DNA from 2 places in the Staphylococcus sp. GDY8P57P genome. Region 1 is predicted to be linked to the other one. Evidence: riboswitches for the same ligand, from Rfam matches in the RefSeq annotation. Region 1 holds a riboswitch; the other holds the start of a gene.
What was found. A riboswitch is a leader RNA that binds a small molecule or an ion and turns the genes downstream of it on or off. The one in region 1 is predicted to bind FMN.
Positions count from the first base shown of each region.

Region 2: it holds a riboswitch for FMN, as region 1 does, so the genes downstream of both, ribD (bifunctional diaminohydroxyphosphoribosylaminopyrimidine deaminase/5-amino-6-(5-phosphoribosylamino)uracil reductase RibD) here and KA878_RS12150 (ECF transporter S component) in region 1, are expected to answer to the same signal.

Region 1 is NZ_JAESLK010000040.1:89,135-92,571, forward strand. Features, by position in the region: gene KA878_RS12145 (ATP-binding protein) at 1-932, shown strand, start outside; FMN riboswitch at 1,181-1,308, shown strand; gene KA878_RS12150 (ECF transporter S component) at 1,372-1,923, shown strand; gene KA878_RS12155 (ferredoxin) at 1,994-2,242, opposite strand; gene KA878_RS12160 (YpbB family protein) at 2,352-3,305, shown strand; gene KA878_RS12165 (RecQ family ATP-dependent DNA helicase) at 3,298-3,437, shown strand, end outside.
Region 2 is NZ_JAESLK010000004.1:2,129-5,565, reverse strand. Features, by position in the region: gene KA878_RS01645 (FAD/NAD(P)-binding protein) at 111-1,601, shown strand; FMN riboswitch at 1,755-1,897, shown strand; gene ribD (bifunctional diaminohydroxyphosphoribosylaminopyrimidine deaminase/5-amino-6-(5-phosphoribosylamino)uracil reductase RibD) at 2,039-3,082, shown strand; gene KA878_RS01635 (riboflavin synthase) at 3,089-3,437, shown strand, end outside.

The DNA of each region.
Region 1 (3,437 bases):
GAGAAGTTATCCTTTCAAATAAAATGGCTGATGATATTACTAAATCACTTAGTGCACCTGTATATAAAGACATTGAAAAGCAAATCGAAAAAACATTTGTTTCAAAGAATACAGAATTCCAAGAATACGAAATTAATAACAAATATTATGTCATTATCATGAGTTATATCGAGCGAATCCAACAAGATGGCCGTAGTGGTCTAGTAGTCATTATTAGAGATATGACCAATGAACATAATCTTGATCAAATGAAAAAAGACTTCATTGCTAACGTTTCACATGAATTGAGAACTCCTATTTCTTTATTACAAGGGTATACAGAGTCCATTGTAGATGGCATTGTAACAGAGCCCGATGAAATTCGAGACTCTTTATCTATCGTGCTTGATGAAACAAAACGTTTAAATCGTCTAGTCAATGAATTATTGAATGTAGCGCGTATGGATGCAGAAGGTTTAACTGTTAATAAAGAGAAACAACCCATTAAACCTTTATTAAATAAAATGCAAATGAAGTATAAACAACAGGCACAAGATTTAGAGTTAGACATGTCACTTGCGCCAGAAATGACTGATGAATTGTGGGATTATGATGCCGACCGTATTGATCAAGTACTAACAAATCTGATTGATAATGCCACACGTTATACTCAACCAGGTGATTCAATTACAATCACTTCATCATCTGATGACACATATCAGACATTGTACATTAGCGATACCGGAAGTGGTATATCTCCGGAACATCTTGAACTTGTTTTTGATAGATTTTATAAAGTCGAAGCATCAAGAACGAGAGGGAAACAAGGTACTGGTTTAGGACTATTTATTTGCAAAATGATTATCGAAGAACATGGTGGTTCTATTCAAGTAGAAAGCGAAGTAAACAAAGGTACAACATTTATCATTAAATTACCTAAACCTAAGTGCTAATATGATTACAATCATACGCACTTATCTATCAAGCGCTTTAATTTAAGTTACAGTAGAAACTCGTACATCACGACGTTTGACTTAACGTACTAGCTTTTATTCTAAAAATGAAATTACTAGACCAAGAGTGGGTCAGAATTCATGTTGAATCTGATTTCACTCTTTTTTTATCTAATCAGTTTAAGCACCATGATTGCGCAATGCGCTCACATAAGGTAATATAAAAATTAAATTAATATATAGTTATAATTCATCTTCGGGGTAGGGTGTAAGTCCCAACCGGCAGTAATTCAAGCCTGCGACCCGCTTCTTATGAAGTGGCTGATTCAGTGAAAATCTGAAGCCGACAGTATAGTCTGGATGGGAGAAGATGGAGATTTTTTGTTGTGCAAAATTATCTCCTATTCTAAGTAAGATGAATGGAAGGAGATAATTCAATATGCAACAAAACAAACGTCTTATCACGATAAGTATGTTAAGTGCGATAGCGTTCATTTTAACATTTATTAAATTTCCGCTACCATTTTTACCGCCATACTTAACATTAGACTTTAGTGATGTGCCAACATTATTAGCAACATTCCTTTTGGGTCCCGTTGCTGGTATTATTGTAGCACTTATAAAAAATATACTTAACTTTTTATTTAACATGGGCGATCCAGTGGGCCCAGTTGCTAACTTTTTAGCAGGTGTGAGTTTCTTATTATCCGCTTACTATGTTACAAAACGTCAAAGACAACATACACATACGCCACGTTCTTTAGTTATAGGACTCGCAATTGGTACTATAGTTATGACTATTGTGTTAAGTGTATTAAACTACTTTGTGTTACTTCCTTTATATGGGATGATTTTTAATTTAGGAGATGTATTTAATAATTTAAAAATCGTCATTTTATCTGGTGTTATACCTTTTAATATTATTAAAGGTGTTGTGATTTCAATTATATTTGTACTATTATACAATCGATTAAAACGCGTTTTATCATAAAAAAATCTCCTATTGCTGAATGAAGTACGCAGCAATAGGAGATTTAATATTTATTTGATTGTGCCATAAACTATTCAAATTTAAGGGCATCACCATCAAATGGTTCTTCTTCAATTTTAATTGAATCAGTTGGACAACCTTCAAGAGCATCTTCCATATCTTCATATAATTCTTCTGGTACTTCTGCAGTACCTTGATTATCATCAAGGATTACGAAAGCAATACCTTCGTCGTCATAATCGTAAATGTCTGGCGCCGCAGCACCACATGCGCCACAAGCAATACATGTATCCATATCAACGATTGTATACTTTGCCAAATTCTTCGCCTCCTTTGATAAAAATGCTACACTAGTATAACAAATGTTAACTAACACTTCGATTAATTTATTTACTATTTTATTAGTTACATAAAGTGAGGAATCATTAATGCATTCTATTATTACCTATGCATCAAATCATTCATTCGAATATAAAACCAATAAAAGTATCTATAATATTTTAATTGGGAAAAAATCACATCAAACTTTTTTTGATGCATGTTCCCAACAACTTTTATCATTATATCACAGTTTACCTAAATTAAAATATCCGTCTTTTGAGCGATTTTTGAATAGTAATGATGACCAGAATATCAACATTACCATTCATCTAAGGTTTACATACGATAGTATCATTCAAACATTTAGTTGTATTCAATTACTTATACAAACGATGACGCATTACAAAAATAATCATTTAGACTTTATACCTATTACGCAACAAGTCACAGTTCAAAATAAAGTAAAGCAATTATATTCAACTATCATCGAGAGTGACTTAATTGATGATTTAGAAAATGAAATTGAGCAGCTTTTTCATATCATTAATGAAACGTGCAATGGCAACTGTTTGATTCATTATTATCTACAAGGGTATGAAGAACCAATGTATACGCGTCAACAAGTTTCTCTTATTGAAGACATACCAGTAACCGATTTATTTGTCCATGAATTGAATAATTTAGTTCAAATGATGTTTGCATTAGAGCATAAAGAACAATTTCCGATATTATCTCAAACCATTATTTTACCTACATTACTAAATAAAACTACAATTACATATCATCAATTACTCAAAGGACTTTCAATGAATGAAGCTGCAGTGACTCAAAATGTTAAAATCAATACGATTGAAGACCATGTGCTTGAATTATTTATTAAAGGTTATTTTACAGCGTATCAACAATATGTAAGTACGACAGATTATAATTCGTTCATAGAATTCTATCATCAGAATAGAGGATATCGATTAAAAATATATAAAGAACAATTCAATCAATTATCTTATTTTCAAATCAAATTACTAATTATCGGAATTGAAAGAGGTGAGTTAAGTGCTTGAAGATAAATTAAAAGAATGGTTCGGTTTTTCCTCATTTAATCCGGGTCAGAAAGAAATTATTGAAAGCGTATTGAGTGATAAAGATACGTTAGGAATTCTTCCAACAGGTAGTGGCAAAAGTTTATGTTATCA
Region 2 (3,437 bases), on a different contig from region 1:
AAAATGATGAGAATAACATATAAGTATAAATTATTTTAAGCGATTTATGATATTGATATAATAGATATATTAAAAAGTCTTTTTAGAGTAATAAAGAAGGATGATGATATATGCGTGTAGCTATAATTGGAATGGGTACAGCTGGTGTGAGTGTTTTAAGGCAGTTAGTCAAAAATGAAGCATTTAAATATTTAGAGGTAGATGTCTATGATAATGAAAAGAATATGGGACAAGGTGTGCCATTTCAAAATGACAGTAGTCAGTTACTCATCAATTTGCCAACAAAGCAGATGAGTTTAAATTTAGATGATGATGAAGAATTCTGGAATTGGTATCAAGAACAATCAGAGTTTAAATTTGATAATCCTAAGTACTTACCTCGATTTGTGTTTGGTCATTATATGAAATCTTATCTATCTAACTTTGACTTATTATTTGATAATCTTTCCGTTATCAAGCGTCCAGTTCGTGAGATTTTTACAAATTCAGAAATAGATGAGACGACATTAAAATATTATGTATGTACATCAGAAGATATGAGTGAATGGAAAGAATACGACTATATCTTCTTAACGACAGGTACTTTCGCTTATCATGATCCGTATCAATTAAAAGGTAAAAAAGGATATATTCAAACACCTTATCCTACATATAATACATTGGATGAAGTTTCAGAATCAGATGATATAGCCATAATTGGAACTGGATTAGCTAGTTTAGATGTTGTTAGGTATGTCGCTACACATCATCCTAAGTTGCCAATTACTATGACGAGTCGTTCAGCACATCTGCCAAGTGTAAGAGGGAATATGGTTGATATTGAATTCAAATATTTAACTAAACAAAAGTTTAATGAGCTAAAAGGAAAACATTTTGGAAATGTTCCATTAGAAATTGCTTTTGAATTATTTCAACAAGAATGTGAAGACCGTAATATAGAGTTAGATAAATTAATACATAGACGTACCGGTAATACAATTAAAGATTTACAATATGATCTCGAACGTGCAAATGAAATCGGAGTATTTCAAAGTTTGATTGAAAATGTTAAAGAGAATTTGAATTGGATATGGAATAGTTTCAGTCGAGAAGATCAGCAAGCCTTTGATAAGCGATTTTCGAAACATATTCAATTAAATTCAAATCCAATGCCACCACGTACAGCAGAATTAATTATTAAACTCATACGTAATCAATCACTTATTATTAAAAGAGGATTAGAGGATATTAAACATACAGATGACGGTTATTTATTAAAATTTAAAGATGAGCGACAACCTAAACCATATGATGTCATAATCAATTCAACTGGATCCAAAACACATTTGTCAGATTTAGATGATGAAGATCAGCTTATACTGAACCTTCAAAATCGACAAATCGTTCAGCCGCACCCAATGGGCGGTATTCAAATTATTCCAGAAACGAATCAAGTCATTAGCCCAAGATATGGAACATTAAATAATATGATTGCCATTGGACAAGTGACGAACGGTGTTAACAAGTTAAGAAATGGTGTAAAGATGATCGTTGATCAAGCAGTGAGTTCTGTCAACTATATGTACGACAATCAAAGTAAGTTTGATCACTTCGATGCTTAAAGTGCATGTTTACACTTAAATGACTAAATTGCATCAATGGTTACACTGTTTAATATTATATAGCGTAGACGGTTTGTAATTTTTAAACAATAAGCGTATGATGATTAGTGTAGTAATCAAACTACATTAACTCTAATAATCACAATTTCATATGAATTCTTTCGGGGCGGGGTGCAATTCCCAACCGGCAGTAAATTAAGCCTGCGACCTGTCAAAGTATATGGTTAACTACTTTGATGGCTGATCTAGTGAAAGTCTAGAGCCGACAGTGAAAGTCTGGATGGGAGAAAGAATCGAGACGTCAATTTAAGTTTTAATGACGCTTATTTAGCATACACATTTAAGAAATGTTGTAAGCTTATTTGAACATATATTTAATTTCCCTATGCCTGTAATTGTTTTATTGGTATAGGGAATTTTTATTTTGAGGTGATGAATTGAGTTATTTTATGAATTATGCAATACAACTCGCACAAATGGTTGAAGGTCAAACGGGTGTTAACCCGCCAGTGGGTGCTGTCGTAGTCAATGACGGTAGAATTGTCGGACTGGGTGCACATCTTAAACAAGGTGATAAACACGCGGAAGTACAAGCACTTGATATGGCTGGAGAAAATGCAAAAGGTGGAACGATTTACATTTCGTTAGAACCTTGTACGCACTTTGGCTCCACTCCACCATGTGTGAATAAAATTATAGAATTTGGACTAAGTAAAGTTGTTTACGCTGTTAAAGATACAACATTACCTTCTGAAGGGGATGCTATATTAGAACAAGCTGGCATTGAAGTTGAATATCAATACTCTGAAGATGCAGCTGCGTTGTATCGTGACTTTTTCAAAGCTAAGTCAGAACAATTACCTGAAATCACGATGAAAGTGTCTGTATCATTAGATGGTAAACAGGCTACTGATATGGGTCAAAGCAAATGGATTACAAATTCAGATGTGAAACAAGATGTTTATCATTTAAGACATACGCATGATGCTGTATTAACGGGTAATGGCACAATTATCGCTGACAATCCCCAATATACGACACGTATTCCAAACGGTAAACATCCAATTCGAATCGTTTTATCAAGAAGTGGCAACATTGACTTTACAAAGCAATTGTTCCAAGATTCTTCAAGCGAAGTATGGATATACACAGAAAATGAGCATCTAAAAAGTCCAAATTCAAATGTCAAAATAATCTATTTAACTGAATGTAATTTAAAAGATATTTTAAAAGATATTTATAAGCGAGGTATTGGTAAGTTATTAATAGAAGCTGGACCTCGTGTAACTTCAGAATTTCTCCAAACACATTTTATCAATCAACTTATTATTTATTACGCCCCGAAAATAATAGGTGGTTCTGGGAAAAATCAATTCTATCAAACGAATGATGTCATTGATTTAAACCACGCCACGCAATTTGAAATTATTTCTACTGAGTTAATTAATCAAAACTTAAAAATGATCTTGCGAAAGAAGTGACAACTCATGTTTACAGGTATCGTTGAAGAAATTGGTACTGTTAAGAATATTCGTACGCATCAATCAGTTAGAACACTGGATATTGCTTGTCAAACGATTGTAGAAGACATGCACATTGGTGATTCTATTAGTGTGAATGGTGCATGTCTAACGGTGATTGATTTTACAAGTAACTTTTTTTCGGTACAAGTTATTAAAGGTACTGAAGATAAAACATACTTATCACAAATTAAGCAAAATGATGAAGTGAATTTAGAACGCGCAATGCCAGGAGATGGTCGCTTTGGAGGTCATTTCGTTTTAGGTCACGTCGATGATAAAGGTGTGATTACGCATGTAAACGAAACACCTAATT